Regions from separate parts of the Nonomuraea sp. K271 genome, predicted to be linked through region 3. Evidence: riboswitches for the same ligand, from Rfam matches in the RefSeq annotation. Region 3 holds a riboswitch; each other region holds the start of a gene.
The links. A riboswitch is a leader RNA that binds a small molecule or an ion and turns the genes downstream of it on or off. The one in region 3 is predicted to bind cyclic di-AMP.
Positions count from the first base shown of each region.

Region 1 (5,375 bases), on a different contig from region 3:
CGGTCGTGCCACCGGAGGCGCCCACGACCACCGGCAGCCCGGCCGCCGACGCCTCCAGGAACACGATCCCGAGCCCTTCCACGTCCAGCCCGTTCCACCGCGTACGGCACGGCATCGCGAACACGTCGCCGGCCGCGTAGTAGCCGGGCAGCTCGGCCGCCGGCACCGTACCGGTGAATCTGACCGTCTCCTGCCCCGCCGCCAGCCGCTCCAGCGTCCCGCGGTAGGGCCCGTCGCCCACCAGCAGCAGGACGGCGTCCGGCACCGCCCGCGACACCTTCGGCCAGGCCCTGATGAGCTGGTCCTGACCCTTGCGGGGCACCAGCCGCGACACGCACACCACCACCGGCCTGTCGTCGAGGCCCAGCTCGGCCCTGACGGACCGGCGGGCCGCGCCCGGGCGGAACTGGGCGGTGTCCACGCCCGGAGCGAGGCGTACGAGCTTGGCCGGGGGGATGGCCGCCGCCAGGCGGGCCCGTGTGTACTCGCCCAGATACGTCACCACGTCGGCGTGCTCGCCGATCCTGCGCAGCGCGGGACGGAATCCGGGCAGGCTCGCCCACGACGCCTCGTGCCCGTGGGTGAGCATCACCACGCGCCGCGCGCCCGCCGCGCGCAGCCGCGGCGCGAGCAGGCCGAGCGGCGCCGCCGCGCCGAACACGACGGTCCGCGTGCGGTGCCGGGCCACCAGGGCGGCGGCCCGGCGCGCGACGGCCGGGGTCGGCAGCATGAGCCGCGTGGGATGCCGCACGATCCGGTACGGCTGGCGCCGGTCGAAGTCCGCGCACCCCGGCCAGGCGGGGGCGTAGACGATCACACCCGGCGTGCGCAGCGCGAGCCCGTGCACGAACGACTGGATCCCGCCCGGCCTGGGCGGGAAGTCGTTCGTGACGAAGAGCACGTCCGCATGGGTCACGACACCGGGACGCCGTTCAGCTCGGCCCATGAGCGGGCCAGGGCGATGCGCTCAGGGCTGGAAGGATGGGAGGCATACAGCACATATTCCACCGCATCCGGCGACAAGTCGGAAATATTGGTAACTGCCAGCCGTTTCTGCATGGCGATGAACGTCGCCGGATCCCGGGTGAGGTCGAGCGCGTGCACGTCCGCCCTGGCCTCGATGTGGCGGCTGATCACGTTCTGGGCTGGGCCCATGATGAGCGAGCCCAGGGTCATCAGGCCCATGACCACGCCGACCGCGCGTGGATCGGCGATGGAGGCGACGCCGGCGCGGCGGCGTACCGAGCCGAACACGAGGTACAGCAGGACCGCGCCGAGCGCCGCGCCCAGGGCGCCGACGAGCGTGCCGTAGAGCACGTCGTCGGCCTTCGCGTGGCCCAGCTCATGGGCGACGACCAGCTCGACCTGGGGCTGCGGGGCCTTGAGCAGCGTGTCGTAGACGACGATCCTGCGGGTGGCGCCGAAGCCCGACACGTACGCGTTGAGCGCCGTCGTACGCCGTGAGGCGTCGGCGACCAGCACGTCCCGCACCGGCACGCCGTCGCGCTCGGCCATGTCCAGCAGGTTGTCGCGCAGCGAGCCCTGCGGCATGGACGTGAAGTCGTTGAACAGCGGCTCGAACACCACCGGGTAGACGAACGACATCGCCACGGTCAGCGCGCACGCCCCCGCGGCCGCCGGGATCCACCACCGCCGCATCCTGCGGGCCAGCGCGACGAGGACGAGCAGCATGAGGCAGAGCAGGAAGGCCTCCACCCCGAGGCTCTTCAGCCGGTCGGCGGTCCAGCCCGCCCAGTCCTGGGTGGACAGACCGTAGTCGCGCAGCACCGTCTCGAACCAGACGCCGAGCGGCCACCTGACCGCCTCGACGATCGCGGTGAGCACCAGGACGCCGACGATCACCCGCACCCACCAGGGGCCTCTCAGCCGGCCCAGCACCCTGGCCCCGAACGGGGTGGCCACGAGGAGGGCGGCGAAGGCCAGCGTGAGCGCCAGCCCGAGATAGCTCGGCAGGGACGTGGCCGCGTCGAACGCCTGCGCCCTGGCGATCTCGGCGGCGGTGAAGTCGCGCGCCGGGTCGGGTGGCCCCGCGGTCAGGGCGTGCCACGGCGTGCTGAAGGCGGCCACGGCCAGGATCACGGCCGCGAGCACCCCCAGCACCACGGCGGCCTGCCGCCTGAACCGGCGCTCAGCCGGGCCGAGCGCCGAATCCGGCCCAGGGGCGGGCCCCTGGTCGGGGTCCGGACCGGGCTCAGGGTCGGGCGTCGTCACGGGCATGCCGTCCCCCTGCCCACGCTCGTGACGTGTCCACGCGCCCGGCGGGCCGTCCTCCGTCGCGGCGCCCGCGCGGTCCTGCGCCGTCACGGCTCCCGCGGGGACGCCGTCAACGGGTCCGCCCGTCTCCCCGCCCGCCTCGGCCTCCTCCGACGGGCCGTCCGCGTCCTGACGTCCGCTCATGTCCCTCCCCCTTCACGCGAGCTGCTCCCGCACGTACACGCGCCACCGTGCGGTCAGCGTGGCCACGGAGAGCCCGAGCACGGCGAGCGCCGCGCGGACGTCGGCGGCCTGCGCATCACGGTAGAGCCTCACCAGGCTCCTCTCACCGAAACGGCGGGAAAGGAAGCGACACGCCAGCCAGGCCTCCTGGTACGCCAGCGCGAGCCGTCCCGGGCCGGGTCCGCCCACGGCGAACGCCTCGGGCCCCGGCAGGGCGGCCGGCACGCGCCCGGCACGCACCTCGGCGGCCAGTTCGGCGGCGGCCGTGCGCACGGGCAGCCCGGCGTCCCGGTAGGCCACGTAGTCGGCGAAGCCCTCGTAGAGCCAGACGGGCAGTCCGCCGGTGCCCGCGGCGACGTGGGTCAGCTCGTGGGTGAGGACGACGTCCTTGCCGAACGAGGTGAGCTTGCCGAACGACTCGGGGACGACGATAACCCGGCCGTCGTCGGCCACGGCCGCCAGCCCGTCGAGAGGCCCGGAGCCGGCCAGCCTGGCGGCGTCCTGCGCGGTGTCGGGGACGATGACCACGGGCCGTACGGGGCGGCCGAGCACGGCCGCGACCCGCAGCGCCGCCGAGTCGGCGCGGCGGGCGAGCTCGTCGAGCGTGCCGGGCGCGGCATGGTGGCCGGTGACGAGGGAACGTGCCCCGCGGGCGAGGGCCTGGCCGTCCGGCCACAGGTCGCGGGCAGGCGCGGGCAGGACGGGCGGGCCGGGAGCGGGGGCGTCGGCGGCCAGGCCGAGGAAAAGGAACGCGGTCAGCGCGGCTCGTCGGCTCACCTGCTGGGACACGCTGCCGATCGTAGTGGGGGCCGGCGCGTACGACGGCGCTGAGAACGGTGACGGGGAGACGGGAGCCCGCCCGGGGTCCTGGGAGGTCACCCAGGCCCCGGGCGGGGCTTCGTCACAGGCCGGGACGGACCGCGCCGACGAACGACGACTTGCGCCATCCGCCCAGCTTGTCGATGCGCACCCGTTCGCCTGTCCGCGGCGAATGGATCATTTTGCCCTTGCCGACGTACATGCCCACGTGGCCGAGCCCGTTGAAGAACATGAGGTCGCCTGGCTTGAGGTTCTTCCAGGAGACCTTGTTCCTGATGCGGGCGAACTGGCTGCTCGCCACGCGCGGGAGCTTCACCCCGGCCTTGTTCCAGGCGAACTGGACGAGGCCGGAGCAGTCGAACGAACCAGGCCCTGTGGCGCCGTAACGGTACGGGTCACCGATCTGGTTCTTGGCCACGGTGAGGGCCTTGCCGGCCTTCACCTTCTGCCGAGCGATCTTGGCTGCTCGCTTCCGGGCGGCCTTGGCCGACTTCGCGGTGCTGGCGGCCGTGACCGCCCTCACCGAGGAGACGCCGGCCGTGTCGCTCGTCGTCGCCGCCTGGGCCGCCGGGGCATGGAGGACCAGACCTCCGGCCGTCACGGTCATCGTGAGCGCTGCGCCACGCAGGGCAAGGCGGGACAGACGGGGGTTATGCAGGGAGGTAGACAGGATTTCTCCTTGGCTCTTCCACGAACGCCTACCGGGTTAGCTGTCGGATTCGGGCCTGGAAGTCGCCCTACGGCGCGATTGGCGCGCCGATTCACCCCTGATCCCTGGGGAACTGGGATCGCTGGGTCCCCGGTTCCGTGCCTCCTGGCTGCACGGATTCGGCAGGCCATCGCCCCGATTCAGCAGGTGTGCCATGGGGATGTCGCGGCGATGACCAGCGGATCTTTATCTGTCTTCACATCGGGAGGGACCGATGCGGGGTCGCGGCGTCATGGCTTGTGCACCGCGACGACGCCAGAAGCTACGCGGAACGGTCAAGGATCGGCAAAAGCACAGTCAGCCGGTAAAGATCCAAAAAGGTGTCTGTAAATTCCCGAACCCCTGCTGGAACAGATGCGCCGTTACCAAAAAGTGACCCTACTCACACTTCTGGCCACGCTCATCTGTCAGGAGCCATATGTCGCCTTTGTCACATATTTCGCCCTGCCGCGCGAGACCCGCGGTGATCACAGAGTGGCGGAACGTGGCGGAACACGACTGCGGGACGGGCGGGAGCCGCCCCGGCGGCGCCCCGGCGGCGCCCCGGCGGGGGCAACGATGGTGCGTCGTAGGTGGGTGACGGGCGGATCTACGGGCGGACGGCGCCCACGAGGCCCCTGCCGTAGGAGGAGAGGGTGACCACCTTGACCACGTCGCCCGTCTGCGGCGCATGGACGATCTTTCCGTTGCCCGCATAAATGCTGACGTGTCCCAGGCCCTCGCTGAAGATGAGGTCCCCGGGCTGCAGCGCGTTCAGCGACACCCTGCGGCTCGCGCCCCACGACCACTGCGACCACGTCGTCCTCGGCAGCGACACGCCGGCCGCCCGCCAGGCCGCCTGGGTCAGCCCCGAGCAGTCGTAGCCGCCCGGCCCGGTCCCGCCGAACACGTACGGCTTGCCGACCTGCGCGAACGCGAACCGCAGCACCGCCGCGGCGTTCCCGGAGGCGGACCCGGTGTACTCGATGCCGGTGCTGTTCGGGTCGCCGGTCCTGTAGGCGCCCAGCTTCTTCAGCAGCTTCTTCTGCTTGGCGATGAGGCCGAGGATCTCCTTGCGCTCCTTCTCGACCTGGCCGCGCACCTCGTCGGCGGACCGCAGCGCGTCCTGCGCCTTGTCGCGTTCCTTCTTCAGCCCGCGGTTCTCCCGGTCGAACGCGGCCAGCTTCTGCGAGCGCTCCTTGGCCATCTGCCCGGCCAGCGCCATCCCGGCCAGCCGTCCCTGCGGATTCTCGGAGCCGACCAGCCCAGGAAGGGAGGTGGCGTACTCGCCGACCCGGTAGACGCTTGCGGCCATGTCGGCGATCTCGACGCGCAGGTTCGCGACCGTACGGAGCTTGCGCTTGTAGCTCTTGTTCAGCTTGGTGTAGGAGCCCTTGGCCTTCTTGTAGCG
Region 1 covers NZ_JAAAHR010000059.1:29,701-35,075, reverse strand. Annotated here, with positions in the region: gene GUY59_RS21330 (glycosyltransferase family 4 protein) at 1-946, opposite strand, end outside; gene GUY59_RS21325 (M48 family metallopeptidase) at 913-2,418, opposite strand; gene GUY59_RS21320 (hypothetical protein) at 2,431-3,246, opposite strand; gene GUY59_RS21315 (C40 family peptidase) at 3,359-3,883, opposite strand; cyclic di-AMP (ydaO/yuaA leader) riboswitch at 3,957-4,120, opposite strand; gene GUY59_RS21310 (C40 family peptidase) at 4,575-5,375, opposite strand, start outside.
Region 1: another riboswitch for cyclic di-AMP. It lies ahead of GUY59_RS21315 (C40 family peptidase); the one in region 3 lies ahead of GUY59_RS16260 (C40 family peptidase).

Region 2 (5,375 bases), on a different contig from region 3:
AGATGCCGGGCGAGCCGGTGAGGAGATAACGTCACGGCATGAAATGGGCTCGGCAGCTCCGCCGGAAGGGCGTTGCCGACGCGGCGGCGGCGGTCATGGTGGCGCTGCTCGTCGGCTACGCCTTCGTCGATCCTCCGGGGCCGTCGCCGTCATGGCCCGCCTGGACGGCCTGGCCGGTCGCGGCGGTCGTGAGCTTTCCCGTCGCGCTCCGGCGGCGGCTGCCGCGGTCCATGCTCGCCGCCGGGTGCGCCGCGGGCGCACTGACGGTCGTGGCCGGCGCCGGCGCGGCGGGCGCGCTCTCGGTGTCGTTCCTGCCGACCGTGCTCGTGCTGTACGTCGTGGCCTCCACCGCCTCGGTCGCGTGGGCGGTGGCGGGCTGGGCGGCCTGCCTGTCCGCCGCGGTGATCACTATCCTGATCTTCTACGCCCAGGTGCTGCCCGGCCTCTCGCCGGTGGCCACGCCGAGCGAGCTGCCACCTCACTGGCCGGTCGAGATCGGCGTGATCGGGGTGCTGCTGACGGCCGCCTGGGCGCTGGGGACGGCCGTACGCTGGAAGCGCGACACGACCGCTCGGCTCGTCCGCCACCTCGCCGAGGCCGCGGTGGGGGAGGAGCGCAGGCGCATCGCCAGGGAACTGCACGACATCATCGGCCACAGCATGAGCGTGATCGCCGTCAAGGCCACCGTCGCCAACCATGTCGCCGAAGCCCGCCCGCAGGAGGTGCGCGCCGCGTTGTCCGTCATCGAACAGACCAGCCGGAGCACACTCACCGAGATCCACCGGGTGCTCGACCTGCTGCGCTCCGACGGCGACCCCCAGCAGGCGCACGTGCTCGTTCCCGGCATGGCCGACCTGCCCGAGCTGGCCGCGCAGGCCCGCTCGGCCGGGGTCGAGGTCGACCTGACCGTCCGCGGGGAGGCCACGCCGCCTCCCGCGGTCGCGGTGTCGGTCTACCGGATCGTGCAGCAGGCCCTGACCAACGTCGTCACCCACGCGGGGCCCACGCGCTGCTCGGTCACCGTCGTCGTCGACGAGCGGGAAGCCGCGATCGAGGTCGTCGACGACGGCCCCCGCCACGGCCCCCGCCACGGTGCCCGCCATGGTGCCCGCCAGGGCCGGCGGCCTGGTCACGGCGGCCACGGCCTTGTGGGCATGCGTGAACGCGCGAAGACGTACGGAGGCACGTTCAGCGCGGGGGCACGCCCTGACGGCGGGTTCCGCGTGGCGGCCCGCCTGCCCTACGACCGGGACGGCCGGCCGGCATGAGCGCCGACGCCCCTAGGCCGATCAGGGTGCTGCTCGCCGAGGACCAAATCCTGGTGCGCGACAGCTTCAAGGTGCTCATCGACACCACACCGGGGCTGACCACCGTGGGCGAGGCGGGCAGCGGTGCCGAAGCCGTCCTGCTGGCCCGCCGGCACCGCCCGGACGTCGTCCTCATGGATATCCGCATGCCCGGCATGGACGGCATCGAGGCGACCAGGCGGATCTGCGCCGACCCGGCCGGCAGCGGCACGCGCGTGCTGATCCTCACCACGTTCGACCAGGACGACTACGTCCACGCGTCGCTACGCGCGGGGGCGAGCGGTTTCCTGCTCAAGCACGCCACGGCGACCGAGCTGCTGGCCGCCATCCGGGTCGTCGCCGCCGGCGAAGCGCTGCTGGCGCCGACCGTGACCCGCCGGCTCATCGCCGACTTCCTGCGACGTGCCCATCCCGCTCCGGCCACGCGAGACCTCGGCCACATCACCCAGCGCGAGTGCGAGGTGCTCACCCTCGTCGGCAGGGGGATGTCCAACTCCGAGATCGCCGGGCATCTGCATCTCACCGTCGGCACGGTCAAGACCCACATCGGCAGGCTCCTGGCGAAACTGCAGGCCCGCGACCGGGCGCAACTCGTCATCGCCGCCTACGACGGCGGGCTCGTCGACCCGCGGCCACGATGACACAGAGCCCGTTCAGTTCATGGAGATGTGCACGTGGTCGTAGTGGTTCTCGGTGATGCTGCCGCGGTCGGACATCGTGCTCCAGCCCGATCCGTGGTTGATGCGCTGTTTCCAGATGACGTACTTGACGCCCAGCTTGCTCTTGTTCTTGATGGCCCACTCCGCGATGCGATCGCCCAGGGCGGTGTTGGCGGCGGAGGGCATCGAGCCGCCCGTGCTCATCATGAAATCGCAGGCCCTGCCCAGCGGGTGCTCGCCTCCTGAGCCGGAGCGGAAGCAGCCGACGGTGAAGGGCAGCGCGAAGTTCTTGTCGATCTGCTCCTTCATCAGCCGCGTGCGCGGGGTGATGTTGTCGGAGCCGGACGGCAGTTCGGGCGCCCAGCCGCCGTCCGGCCTGCGGTTCGTGCCGAACGGCACCAGGTCCTGCAGCTTCTTCTCGATGTCGTCGATGACGTCCTCGGCCTCGTCGCGCCGGCCGGCCACCTCGGAGGCGTCCTTGCGGATCTTGACGGCGAGCTCGGCGGCCTGCACGGCGGCCTTCTTCTTCTGGTCGCGTGTCCTGGCCACGCCCTGCACGAACGCCTGCTGCTCGGCGGTGACCTGGTTGAGCACGGCCGCGCCGCCGCTGTTCTCGGGCAGCATGAACGCGGGAACGCTGGAAGTGCCGTTCTGGTAGCGCAGCCGGGCGATCTCGGCGACCCGCTTCTCGGCCGTCGTGAGCGCCTCCTCGGCGGTGGCCAGCCGGGCCTTGGCCGCCTTGGCGGACTTCTGTGCCTTGGCCAGCTCGACCCGCTTGAGGTTGTACGCCTCGATCAGCTTGTCGACCTTGTTGTTGAGCTGCTTGAGCTGGGCCCGCAGCTCCGACTCCTTGGGTTTGGGCGCCGCGGACGCCGGGGCCGCCGAGACGGCGACGGCTGCGGCGGCGATGAGACCGATGGCAAGACTCGCGGGGGACGAAGCCGCCACGTAGGTGTTCCTCTCCCTCTGCCGGCCGGGTTAGCTGACGGGTTCGGGTAAGGGAGCTGCGTTTCCCTACCACCGAAGTGGATTCACCCCAAGTGCGATGGGTCCCCGGCTCCCGGGCAACTCGCCCAGGATTAGGCGGTGCAACGGCTGTTACGGCCGGTACATAAGGGGATATTAGTGGTAGATCACGAGTCATGCGACCTTAAGTAGAAATCTATTCTTGATCGATCCGTGACCGGAGCATACGGGCGGCCTCCTCCGGCATCACGTCGTTGACGAACGCGCCCATCGCGGACTCCGAGCCAGCCAGATACTTGAGCTTGTTCGGCGCCCGCCGGATGCTGAAAAGCTCCAGATGCAGGTACGCGAGCTCGCGGTCCCGCCGCACCGGAGCTTGGTGCCAGGCCGAGATGTAGGGCGTCACACCGCCGAACAACCCGTCAAAGGCTTGCAGCACCGTGGTGTAGAGCGGGGCGAACGCCGCATGTTCCTCCTCCGTGAGTGCGGCCAGGTCGGGCACCTGCCGGTGCGGATAAACGTGCACCTCGAACGGCCAGCGCGCGGCCGCCGGCACGAACGCCGTCCATGCCTCGTTGTCGGCGATCACCCGCGTCCCGGCGGCACGCTCGGCGGCCAGCACGTCGGCGAACAGGTTGCCCGGCCCCTGATGGCGGGCCGCCGCGCCGAGCTGGAGCTTCGTCCTGGGCGTGACGTACGGGTACGCGTAGATCTGGCCGTGCGGGTGGGCCAGCGTGATGCCGATCTCCTCGCCCCGGTTCTCGAAACAGAACACCTGCTCCACGCCCTCGACCGCGGACAACTCGGCCGTACGGTCGGCCCAGGCCTCCATGACGAGCCGTACCTGCGCGTCAGAGAGCTTGGAGAAGGAGGACGAGTGGTCGGAGGTGAAGCACACCACCTCGCAGCGCCCGACCCCCGGACGGACGTCGCTCAGCCCGCCAACATCGTGATAAGTCCCAAAATTGGTGGAGAAGGACGGGAAGCGGTTTTCGAACACCACCACGTCATAGTCGTACGCCGGGATCTCCGTCGACCGCGCGTCCGACGACGGGCACAACGGGCACTCGGCGGACGTGCCCGCCGGCAGGAACGTCCGCGTCTGCCGGTGCCCGGCCATCGCGATCCACTCCTCGGTCAGCGGATCGTAGCGCAGCTCGGACGCCACCGGCCGGGGCTCCAGCGGACGCCGGTCGATCGCGCTCCGATCGGCGTCGTCGCGCTGGTCGAAGTAGATCAGCTCCCGGCCGTCGGCGAGTTGGGTGACGGTGCGCTTCAATGCGTGCCCTCCGCGATGATCAGTTCTCCGGCCCGCTCGGCCAGCTGCGTGCGTGCGTCCTCGGGCAACCCCGCGTCGGTGATGACCACGTCCGCCTCGCTCAGTTCGGCGATGGTGCTGATGCCCACCGTGTTCCACTTGGTGCTGTCGGCCGGGACGACCAGCCGGTGCGCGGCCGCCACGAGCTCCCTGTCGGTCTCCGACTCCAGCAGGTTCGGCGTGGTGAACCCGGCCCGCACGCTCATCCCGTGCACGCCGAGGAAGAGCGTGTCCACGTGCAGGCGGCGGATCGCGGCCACGGCCACCGGGCCGACCAGCGCGTCGGACGGCGTACGCACGCCTCCCGTCAGCACGACGGTGCGGTCGGCGCGCGGGTTGCGGTGGAAGACCTCGGCGACGGGGATCGAGTTGGTGATCACGGTCAGTTCGGGGACGCCGATGAGGTGGTGGGCCAGCGCCCATATGGTGGTGCCCGCTGACAACGCCACGGCGGTGCCGGGGCGGACCCACCTGGCCGCGTGCCGCGCGATGGCCTCCTTCTCCTGCTGCTGGCGGGCGGACTTCGCGGTGAAGCCCGGCTCCTCGGTCGATCCTGGACCGAGGGCGGTCGCCCCGCCGTGCACCTTCTCCAGCAGGCCGCGTTCGGCCAGCACTTCAAGGTCACGGCGGATGGTCATGTCGGAGACGCCCAGCTCGCGTACGAGGTCGGCGACCCGGACGCCGCCGTTGCTGCGCACACGTTCGAGGATCGTCTGCTGACGCTGCTGTGCGAGCACGCCCGCTCCTTCCAACAGATTCCACCAAATTATGACACGACGCTGTTGGGGAATGTTAGGTCGTTACGGATCGCTTGCGCTGTTCAAGGGGAAAGAGAGGTTGAAAGCACACCGATCATCCGGGAGGCGTACTGATGGCCAGGCGAGCACGCAAAGGCAGGGCACGCAAGAAGAAGAAGGCCAACCACGGCAAGCGCCCGACCGCACGCTGACAGGTGGCCGCCCGCCGGCGGCCACCCCCTGCACAGCCCGGCAGGAGCCGGCTCAGAGCAGGAGCGCGGGCCGGTCGGGGTGATCGGCCCTGATCACGACGTCGGCCGCCTCCTGCGGCCCCACCTCGCGCTCGTACCGCTCGTATGCGGGCAACCGCCACCGCTCCTCCTCAGGC
Region 2 covers NZ_JAAAHR010000076.1:32,974-38,348, forward strand. Annotated here, with positions in the region: gene GUY59_RS25035 (sensor histidine kinase) at 39-1,268, shown strand; gene GUY59_RS25040 (response regulator) at 1,265-1,948, shown strand; gene GUY59_RS25045 (coiled-coil domain-containing protein) at 1,961-2,914, opposite strand; cyclic di-AMP (ydaO/yuaA leader) riboswitch at 2,920-3,062, opposite strand; gene galT (galactose-1-phosphate uridylyltransferase) at 3,129-4,211, opposite strand; gene GUY59_RS25055 (DeoR/GlpR family DNA-binding transcription regulator) at 4,208-4,987, opposite strand; gene GUY59_RS51435 (50S ribosomal protein bL37) at 5,122-5,199, shown strand; gene GUY59_RS25060 (uridine kinase) at 5,252-5,375, opposite strand, start outside.
Region 2: another riboswitch for cyclic di-AMP. It lies ahead of GUY59_RS25045 (coiled-coil domain-containing protein); the one in region 3 lies ahead of GUY59_RS16260 (C40 family peptidase).

Region 3 (5,375 bases):
GGCGCTCGCGCTGGTCGGCGAGCACGCCGTGCAGATCGGGCTCGGCGTCGTGCTCGTGGCCGCCGTGCATCCGCTGCTCACGCTGCTGCTGGGCGGAGCCGTGCTGCCGTCGCTGCTGGTACGCGGCCGCGCGGCCCGCCACGTCGACGCGGCCGTCGAGCGCACCGCCGAGACGGCCAGGCTGGAGGAGCACCTGTCCGAGTCCGTTACCACGCCGGGGACGGCCAAGGAGGTACGGCTCGCCCGCGCCGCGCCCGCCCTGGAGGCGATGGCGGCGCAGCGGTGGGAGGAGGTGTCGGCGGGGTTGTCGCGGGCCAGGCTCCGCGCCGCGCTGCTCACGTTCGCCGGGTCCGGCACGTTCCTCGCCGGGTACGTGTCAGCGCTCGGCTGCACGGCGTGGCTGGCCGCCCGGGGGCAGGCCACGGCCGGCGACGTGGTCCTGGTCGCCACGGTCGGGGTGCAGTTCGTCACCCAGGCCTCACGGCTGGCCTTCCACGTGGGGTCGGTGGCCGCCGGCCTGCGCGCCGCCGGGCGCCTCGCCTGGCTGCGCGCCTACGCCCGGACCCGTAGGCCCCCCGCGGACGAGGCCGGAGGGGCCGAGCTGCCCGGAAGCCTCAGCTACGGCATCACGCTGCGGGACGTGTCGTTCACCTACCCCGGCACCATGAAGCCTGTGCTGCGCGGGATCGACCTCCGCCTGCCCGCCGGCGCGACCGTCGCGCTGGTCGGATCGCCGGGCTCGGGCAAGACCACGCTGGCCAAGCTGCTGTGCGGCCTGTACCAGCCCACGGGCGGGGAGATCCTGCTGGACGGAGTCCCGCTCCGCGACGTGCCCCCGGGGCGCTGGCGGCGCCGGATCAGCGCCGTGTTCCAGGACTGGGTGCCGTTCGAGCTCACCGCCGCGGAGACCGTCGGCATCGGTGACCTGCCCCGCATGGGCGACCGCGCCGCCGTGGACCGGGCGCTGGGGTGGGCCGGCGCCACGGAGGTGGTGGCCGGGCTGCCGGAAGGCCTGGGCACCGAGCTGGGCGACAGCTTCGCGGGTGGAGTGAAGTTGTCCGGCGGACAGTGGCAGAGGCTGGCGCTGGCGCGCGCCTCGATGCGGGAGGAGCCGCTGCTGCTCGTGCTCGACGAGCCGACCGCCTCCTTGGACGCGCCCGCGGAGAGCGCGCTCTTCGCCCGGTACGCGCAGGCCGCCCGCCGCCACCGTGCGGCCATCACCCTCCTGATCACCCACCGCTTCCCGACGGTGCGCGTGGCCGACCTGATCGTGGTGCTGGAGGCCGGGCGGATCGCCGAGCAGGGGAGCCACGACGAGCTCATGGCCCTTCACGGCCGCTACGCCGGGCTGCACGCGGTTCAGCGGGACGGCGAGGGCTGACCGGACGCGCGAGAGCGCGCGTCCATGCCGGACGCGCGCTCGTACGCGGGGGGCCGGGATCAGGCGGCGTACTCGGGGTAGCCGTAGCCGACGACCTCGGAGGTCGGACGGGTACGCTCCTCGACCTTGCCGTTGCCGGTGTTGCCTTCGATCGTGGAGATGGTGCCGTCGCCGTTGTCCTTCACGACGAAGCCGACGTGCTGGATGTCGCTGATGTCCTTGCCGCCGTCCCAGGAGAAGAACACCACGGCGCCAGGCTTGGCCTCGGTGCCGAAGCGGTCGTTGGCGGCGAACCACTTGGCGTGGGCGACGGTGTAGGCGTCCCAGCCGACCTGCGGACGGGCGCCGGTCTGCTCACCGACCCAGGAGACGAACATCGAGCACCAGGCGGCGTTCAGGTAGGCGGCCGGCTCGCCCCCGTCACGGGCGACGGTCTCGGCGGCGCGCTGCGAGTTGGCGTACCACTGCTGGTACGGGGTGCCGCCACCGGCGGCGTTCTCGGAGACGCCGACCTGGGACTTGGCGAAGTCCAGAACCTGGGAGGCGGTCACATTGACCTTGGTCTCCTCGGCCGCGCGCTTCTTGGACTCGGTGACCGGCGAGACGGCGGCCGGCCTGTCGCCGGGAGGGGTGTCGGCGTTGGCGGCGGCGACGTTCACGCCGAAGGCCGAGGCGAGGACGGTGGCGCCGAGTGCGGCGCGGGCGATGGTGCGCTTGGGGACAGCGGTAAGTCGGAACGTGGCCATCGAGGGGATAACTCCTTGCTTCCATGCCGCTTACCGGGTTAGCTGACGGGTTCGGGCGTGGAAGCTGCCCTACGGCACCAAGGTGCCGATTCACCCCAAAGGACGTGGGTCCCCGGTTCCGCGTGATGCGGATTCAGCGGTCACAGGACGATCCTGTGATCTTGTTGCGATGGTCAGACATAGCCGGACAAACCGGACGTATGCCTTGAGATGCCCCATAAGGTAATACATGAGGCAAGAGGATTACAACTACATAAAGCCCAGCTAGGCGATTTGCCTGCGAGCGTCGGCCAGAAGCCCGAGCATGGCAAGGGATTCGTCAAGGGGCATGATCGAGGATTCGGTCCTGCCCTCGGCCGTGGCGGCGCGGACCTCGCGGAGCTCACCGGCGTAACCGTTGTCGGCCGGATCGAGCACATGCTCCTCCGGCTCCATGGAGGGCCCGGTGAGGACGATCCGCTCGGGCGCCCAGAACGGCGCATGGATGTCCGCCCGCATCTGCGTACCTACAACGCAGGCCTGGTTCGGGTAATTCCCCAGCAAGGAGGTCTCCACGAAAGCCCTTCTGCCGCCGGGATAGAGCAACATCCCGGCCGCCTCCGCGTCAACTCCGTTCGGCGCCAGCGAGCCCGTGACGCGCAGGCCGGTGGGCATGCCGAGCAGCAGCTGGGCCAGGCCGAACGGGTAGACGCCCAGGTCGAGCAGCGCGCCGCCGCCCAGCTCCGGGGCCCACAGCCGGTGCGCCGGGTCGTAGGGCATGGCGAAGCCGAAACTGGCCTGCACGGAGCGGATCTCCCCGAAGCGCGAGTCGGTGGCGATGAGCCTGATCAGCGGGTTGAACCGCATCCACATGGCTTCCATGAGGAACACGCCGGCCTCGCGCGCCATGCGTACCATCTTCTCGGCGTCGCCCACGGTCGCGGCCAGCGGCTTCTCGCACAACACGGACTTGCCCGCGGCGATGGCGGCCTGCGCGACCCGCAGGTGCTCGGTGTGCGGCGTCGCCACGTAGATCGCGTCGACCGCCGGGTGGGCGCACAGCCGCTCATAGGAGCCGTACGCCGACTCCGCGCCCAGCGCGGCGGCCAGGGCCCGCGCCCGTTCCGGATTCCGGGAGCCGACGGCGCCCACCCGCATCCCGGGCTCCGCCACGATCGCCGCCCCGACGGTCCGCGCGATGACGCCCGTCGCCGCTATGCCCCATGTGAAATCGCGCACGCGGACGATGCTAGACGCATCAGATCACGTTGAACGTGTCAGGATCACCACCGTAGCGAAGGCCCCTGTTCAGCGCGCCGACGGCGGCCATGCTCTCCGGATCGAGGATGAAGTCGAACACGTCGATGTTCTCCGCGATCCGCGACGGCGTCACCGACTTCGGGATGACGACGTTGCCGAGCTGCAGGTGCCACCGGAGCACGATCTGCGCGGGCGTCTTGCCGTGCTTGTCCGCCAGCAGCGCCAGCGCCGGATCCTCCAGCAGCCCCCGGCCCTGGCCGAGCGGGCTCCACGCCTCCGTGAGGACGCCGTTGGCCTCGTGGAAGGCCCGCGTCTCCCGCTGCTGGAAGTAGGGATGGAGCTCGATCTGGTTGATGGAGGGCACGATGTCGGTCTCGTTCATCAGCCGGGTGAGCATGCCCGCCGTGAAATTGGACACGCCGATGGCCTTGGCCCGCCCGTCACGGTGGATCTTCTCGATCGCCTTCCACGCCTGGACGTACTTGTCCTGCTTCGGCACCGGCCAATGGATGAGATAGAGATCGACGTAGTCGAGCCCCAGCCGGGCCAGGCTCTCGTCGAAGGCCTCCTCCGCGCGGGCGTGGTCGGCGTTGGCCAGCTTGGTGGTGACGAACACCTTCTCGCGGCGCAGGCCGGACGCGCGCACGGCACGCCCCACGCCCTCCTCGTTCCCGTAGGCGGCGGCGGTGTCGATGTGCCGGTAGCCGGCCCGCAGCGCCGTCGCCACCACCTGCTCGGCCTCGTCGGCGGGGACCTGCCAGACGCCGAAGCCGAGTTGCGGGATCTGGACGCCGTCGGTGTTGAGCATGAGCGAGTTCATGGGTCCCATTGTTCACGTACCGTTTCTGGCCGCTTAAGGCGGCCGGGCTAGCTTGAAGCGGTCGTGAACGCGCCATCACCCGGCTGGGAGGACTGGAGTGGTCGAACAGGCGTCGGCCTGGGTGGAGTCCCCGCTCCAGATGCTGTGCGCCGTCGAGGCCCACCACGCCGGGCTCCTCGGGCCCGCCACGGCCGTCGTGCCGCGGGCGGGGCTTCGCCCGCTGAAGGCGACCCGCCGGGAGCTGCGCGCGCTCGGGCTGCCCGACGGGCTCGAACTCGCGGAACCGCGCGACGCCATGCCGAGGCGCGTGCACGCCGTCGGCGACGCCTTCTCCGGCAAGGTCCAGCTGCGCTGGCTCACCTCCGGCACCGGGCTCACCTCGGGACGCATCGTCATCGTCGACGACGGGCTGGCCACGCTGCGGCTGCTGGAACTGCTGGCCGCCGGGCCCCGGCGGCCGCTGCTGCGGGCCCGCGCCAAGCCCACCGCGCCGCGCTCCGCGCTCGGCCTGGCGGCCGCCCTGCGGCTGCGCGTGAGCGACGTCTCCGTCTTCACCGCGCTGCCCGTGGCCGACGACCTGGCCGCCGCCGTCCGCCGTACCGGCGTCGATCTCGTACGCCACGACTTCGCCTGGCTGCGCGCCCAGCCGCCCAGCACGCAGGGGCCGGCCGAGCGCACGGTCGTGCTCGGCACCTCGCTCGTCAGGAACGGCCTCGTGCACCGCGACCACTATCTGCGCTGGCTGACCGAGCTGGCGGCGCGGGAGCCGCTCGCCTACTACCCGCACCGCCGCGAGGACCCCGTCGACGTGGCCCTGATCCGGGAGCGTCCCGGCATCACCGTGCACGACGCGGGCGCGCCCGCCGAGCTGACGTTGCGCGGGCTGGACGCGGGCCAGCGCGTCCTCAGCCTCCCCTCGACGGCGATCACCTCGCTGCGGGTGCTGCTCAGTCCGCGCGGTGTCGCCATCGAGCCCGTGAACGTTCCCGATGACTGGTGGACCAGCAGGGCGGAACCCGCCCTGCGCTCGCATTTGACTGGAGTGACCGGGTGAGAGTGCTGGCGGTTGCCGACTCCGACTCGTACCTGAAGTGGGCTGCCTGCCTGCTCGGCGACCTGCCCGCGGGCTGCGTGACGGAGCTGGCGGTGGTGCGGACGCCGATCGCGCCCTCGCCCGAGCAGATCGCCG
Region 3 covers NZ_JAAAHR010000039.1:38,764-44,138, reverse strand. Annotated here, with positions in the region: gene GUY59_RS50725 (ABC transporter ATP-binding protein) at 1-1,381, shown strand, start outside; gene GUY59_RS16260 (C40 family peptidase) at 1,441-2,127, opposite strand; cyclic di-AMP (ydaO/yuaA leader) riboswitch at 2,140-2,276, opposite strand; gene GUY59_RS16255 (Gfo/Idh/MocA family protein) at 2,392-3,345, opposite strand; gene GUY59_RS16250 (aldo/keto reductase) at 3,365-4,186, opposite strand; gene GUY59_RS16245 (hypothetical protein) at 4,284-5,240, shown strand; gene GUY59_RS16240 (DUF6716 putative glycosyltransferase) at 5,237-5,375, shown strand, end outside.

Region 4 (5,375 bases), on a different contig from region 3:
CGGCGCGTGAGCTTACTTGACGCCGCAGGCGGGAAGGCGGATGCACGGGGGCCGCGATCGGCTGGGAGGCGTCATGGTCACTTCGCGAGGCGTCTTCAGGCGCAAACCGGTGGAGCAGATCGCCACCGAGCACGAGGGGGAACTCGCCAGGACACTGGGGTTGTGGCAGCTGACCGCCATCGGCGTGGGCGGCATCATCGGTGCGGGCATCTTCGCGCTGGCCGGCGCGGTCGCCAACGAGACCGCGGGACCCGCCGTGCTGGTGTCGTTCCTCATCGCGGGTGTCGCCAGCGCCGCCGCCGCGCTGTCCTACGCCGAGTTCGCGGGAATGATCCCGAAGGCCGGGTCCGCCTACACCTACGGGTACGCCGTCCTGGGGGAGATCGTCGGCTGGTTCATCGGCTGGGACCTGCTGCTGGAGTACACCGCGATCGTCGCGGTCGTCGCCATCGGCATCTCCGGCTATTTCGGCTTCCTCGTCCAGGAGCTGGGGTTCGGGCTGCCCGCGTGGATGCTCGGCGCGCCCGGCACCGGCGAGGGACGCGTGGTGGACCTGTTCGCGGTGCTGCTCTGCCTGCTCATCGCCTTCCTGCTGAACCTCGGCATCCGCACCGCCGCCCGGTTCGAGACGTTCGTGGTGGGGCTGAAGGTCGCGGTCGTGCTGCTCGTCATCGTGGTCGGCTTCTTCCACATCAACACCTCCAACTATCACCCCTTCTTCCCGTACGGGATCGGCGGGGCCATCACCGGAGCCGCCACCGTGTTCTTCGCGGTGTTCGGCTACGACGCGATGAGCACGGCGGCCGAGGAGTCACGCGACGCGCAGCGGCACATGCCCAAGGCGATCATCTACTCCCTGATCATCGCCATGGTGCTGTACGTGCTGGCCACGCTCGTGCTGACCGGCATGCAGAACTACCGGGAGATCGACCCCGAGAGCGGCTTCTCCTCGGCGTTCGTCTCGGTCGGGCTGTCCGGGCTGGCGTCGGTGATCGCGGTGGGTGCCATCATCGGCATCCTCACCGTCATGTTCACGTTCATGCTCGGCGTGACCCGCGTGTGGTTCTCGATGAGCCGCGACGGGCTGCTGCCGCAGTGGTTCGCCAAACTGCACCCGGTACGGCGCGTGCCCTCGCGTGTCACCTGGATCGTGGGCGTCGCCTCCGCCGTGATCGCCGGGTTCCTGCCCATCCAGGAGGCCGCCGAGCTGACGAACATCGGCATCCTGCTGGCGTTCGTCGTCGTCTGCCTGGCCGTGATCGTGCTCCGTTACCGCCGGCCCGGCCTGCGCCGGCAGTTCCGCACGCCCGGGATGCCGGTCGTGCCGGCCATCGGGGTGCTCTTCTCGATCTGGCTGATCACCTTCCTGGATCCGGCGACCTGGCTGCGCTTCGCCGCCTGGTTCGTGCTGGGGCTGGTCATCTACTTCGCCTACAGTCGCCGGCACTCCGCCCTGGAACAACCGCCGGCCGGGCCGGGCGAGCGCTGACGTACCGGACTGTGTGCCTGCGATCACACCGGGAAGGTGTCACGAAGCGAGGGCCGCGGGAGTCATGAGAGGGACATGACCCTCACAGTCAAGGAACGATCATGACCGATACCCGTACCGCTCTCCTGCGTGATCTGCACAAGCCCGGCGACCCGCTGATCCTGCCGAACGTGTGGGACGCGGGCAGCGCCACCGTCGTGGCCGAGGCCGGCTTCCCCGCCCTGGCGACGGCCAGCGCGTCCATCGCCGCCCTGCTGGGGCGCGGCGACCACCAGCAGGCGCCCGTCGAGGAGATGCTCGACATGGCCGCCAGGATCATCAGGGCCGTGGACGTACCGGTGACCGTCGACGCCGAGGGCGGCTACGGCCTGCCGGCCGGCGAGCTCGTCGAACGGCTCACCGCCATCGGCGCGGCCGGGTTCAACATCGAGGACACCGACTACCCGGGCGGGGGACTGGTCGACGCCGGCACGCAGGCCGAGCGCATCGCCGCACTCCGGGAGGCGGGCCCCGACCTGGTGATCAACGCGCGGATCGACGTGTTCCTGACCGGCTCGACGTCGGCCGAGGAGGTCGCGGAACGCGGGCGCCGCTACCTGGAGGCCGGCGCCGACTGCGTCTTCCCCATCCTGGCCCCGTCGGAGAAGGTGGTCGGCGACCTGGTGGAGGCCGTCGCCGGGCCGGTCAACGTCACCTGCATGCCCGGCATGGACCTGGGCAGGCTGGCCTCCCTCGGCGTCGCCCGCGTCTCGTTCGGCCCGTTGACGTACCTGACCGCGCTGGATGCGCTCAAGGCCATGGCGGGACGCATCCGCGCGGGCCGGGACCCGTACGCGGCCTGACCGGCGCGCGGAGGGCGGGCCGGCCCTCCGCGCGTCAGGCGGAGGCGCGGCCCAGGGCCCGCAGCTCGTCGGGGGAGAGCGCCGAGACGTTCTGGTCGATGGGAGTGTCGGAGTACTGGTGGATGGTCCAGGTCTTCCAGTCGGCGGGCGGCGTCACCGTCCCCTTAGGCTTGCTGTAGTGGGCCACCCACAGCGGGTACTCGGCCAGGCCCTTGCCGTGGGTGTCGGCGAAGTTCCAGCCGCTGTAGAACATCGGGGTAACCCCCGTCTCGGCCTTCACGTGCGACAGCCAGGCCTTGGCCCAGGCGTTGACCTCCTCGACGGACTTGCCGTCGGTGGTCTCCAGGTCCAGCACCAGCAGGTCACCGGGCTGGGAGGACTGCGAGTTCACCATGGACAGGAAGTGCTCGGCCTCGGCGATGGGGTCGTTGGCGGGGTGCCCGTAGTGGTACGCGCCGCGCACGATGCCCTTCTTGCCCAGCTCGCTCCAGTGCCGGGCGAAGGCGGCGTCACGGAAGTCGGTTCCTTCGGTGGCCTTGATGATGCCGAACTGTGCGGGGCTGGCTGCCCAGTCGTGCTGCGGCTGGTAGTTGGACACGTCCTGGCCGTAGGTGAGCGTCGGCTGCTCGGCCGCCTGGGCCGATTCCGGCTCGACGGGGGACGCGTACGCGGGCGCGGTCGCGCCCGACAGAGCGGCGGTTCCGGCCAGCAGGGCGCCGGCGGCGGAAAGGGTGAGGCGTCGGGTGAGTTCGCGCATGGGGGATCGACTCCTTGCTTCCATGTGCCTACCGGGTTAGCTGACGGGTTCGGACGTGGAAGTGCCCTACGCACGCGGCCGTCGGCCGGCGTGCGATTCACCCCGGAAAGGTGGGTCCCCGGTTCCGCGCTGTGCGGATTCGGCCTGTCAATGTCGCGGCAAAGGGCGGGGCTAACGATCACCGTCGGCCTCTGCCGTAATCCCCAGAAAGGTATATACAGCCCCATAAACGCTGCAAGCGGTATAAATCCCCATGCAATGTGTTTTTACCTTGAGAAGCCCTGGACCGCCGTGTGCGCAGACGTTCCAGGGCTTTGGCAAAATTTTCGGCACCGTACGCTGGCCCCTACCGTACGGCCCCGCGCCTGATGAGTACGCCGGGCCATGTCGACCAGGTCCTGCGGCTCGGGACCCGCGAGGTCGGCCTAGCGTCCCCGGGGCTCGCCGACCGCGATCTCGGCCGACAAGCCGGCCACGTCGGCGGGCACGAGCGCATGTGCGTCATCGCCGAGAAGGTGGCCGACGCCCACCGGGCATGGCGGGACAGCCTCGCCGGCGTCACCCTCGCCGACATTCTCACCGAGCTGCCGGAGTGGGCGCCGGCCCGGCTCGGATGATCCGCCGATGCGGACGCCGCATGAATGCCGGCGCGCGACTACGGGACGGTCGCCCGGCCTGCACTGCTTACGTCGCCTGGTCCCAGACCTCGGCGAGCAGGCCGTTCAGTTTCTCCGGAGCCTCCACGTGGGGGCAGTGGCCGCCGCCGGGGACCGACGTGTGACGGCCGCCGATGCGTTCCGCGGTGATGCGGGCGCAGGCCATGAGCGGGACGCCCCCGCGCTCACGATAGAGCTCGGGCGCGCTCTCCCACGTTCCTGAGATCACCAGCTTGGGGAACGCGGCCGCCCGCAACGCGGCGAGCGGGACCCCGGCCTCCCAGCACACCCGTTCGCGCAGCGCGGTGCCGGCGGCACGCAACCGCGGCTCGCTCGCCTCCAGCGGAAGGCTGCCGGTAGAGCCGCCGGAGGCCTGCAGCCACTGCTCCGGCGTCAGCTCGGGCAGCTCGGCGTAAGCCGTACGGTTGGTGCGCAGGGCGTCCGCCACGGCCGGGTCGTCGGCAGCGGCCTGATAACAGCCGGGCTCGATCAGGGTGAGCGAGCGCACCGCCTCGGGGCGGCGGGCGGCCGCGATCATGGCGCCGACCCCGCCGTACGAGTGGGCGACGAGGTGTGCGCCGTCACCGAGCAGCTCGGCGATGTCGTCGGCGTCCGCCAGGTAGTCGCTGGGAAACCTCTCCCCGGCGTCCGGGCTGCCCCCGTACCCGCGCCGGTCCATGAGCAGCAGACGGAAGCGGGCCGCCAGCGGCGCCTGGGCGGCGAAGCCGTAGGAAGGGTCATCGCCCCAGCTGGTGGAGCCGTGCACGAAGAGCACAGGCGGCGCGCCATGCGGGCCCATCGCGGTCACGTGCACGCTGCCCGGCAGCGGCCCGTTCGCACGGAACAACGGCGTGTCGGTGGGAGGGGGCATGACACACTCCTAAACATCGTTCATCGCTCTTGAACACTGTCTAATACGGCTGAACGACGACCGTCAATTCGGGGTACGGTGATCCCGTGTCCTCCGCAGACTTCTCCGACGGGTCCGTGTGGCTGCGTCCCCAACGGCCGCCGCGCGACCGCCGGCTCACCCGTGACCAGATCGTCGACGCCGCCGTGGCCGTGCTCGACTCCGACGGTCACCGAGGCCTGTCGATGCGCCGGATCGCCGCCGGCCTCGGCGTGACCGCCGGGTCGCTCTACTGGTATGTGCGCACCAAGGACGACCTGCTCGAACTCGCGCTCGACCGCGTGCTGGGGGAGGTGTGCGCCGCGCCCGACGTGCCGGACTGGCGGCGGGCGCTGGCCACCCTGGCCCGCCACCACCGCGACATGCTCCTTCGGCACCAGTGGGCGCTGTCGGAGCTGACCCTGCGGTCCAACCTGGGGCCGAACGCGCTGGCCCTGGCCGAGAAAGGGCTGCGCCTGCTGGCGCGTGCCGGGTTCGCCGACGCGGACCTGGACGCGGCGATGGCGACCGTCAATGACCACGTGGTCGGGTCGGCCATCGCCGAGATCGCCTGGCGCGACACCCTGGCACGCATGAGCGAGACGGGAGCCGGCTGGGACGAAAGGGCCGCGGGATTCGTCCGTGAGATCATCGACCGCCACCCGCTGCTGGCCCGCCGGATGGCCGCCACCAGCGAGATCGACGTGGAGCGCGAGAGCGAGCGACGGTTCGAGTTCGCCCT
Region 4 covers NZ_JAAAHR010000005.1:105,939-111,313, forward strand. Annotated here, with positions in the region: gene GUY59_RS03140 (amino acid permease) at 74-1,489, shown strand; gene GUY59_RS03145 (isocitrate lyase/PEP mutase family protein) at 1,591-2,331, shown strand; gene GUY59_RS03150 (glycoside hydrolase family 25 protein) at 2,366-3,088, opposite strand; cyclic di-AMP (ydaO/yuaA leader) riboswitch at 3,099-3,243, opposite strand; gene GUY59_RS47265 (hypothetical protein) at 3,457-3,705, shown strand; gene GUY59_RS03165 (alpha/beta fold hydrolase) at 3,773-4,615, opposite strand; gene GUY59_RS03170 (TetR/AcrR family transcriptional regulator) at 4,702-5,375, shown strand, end outside.
Region 4: another riboswitch for cyclic di-AMP. It lies ahead of GUY59_RS03150 (glycoside hydrolase family 25 protein); the one in region 3 lies ahead of GUY59_RS16260 (C40 family peptidase).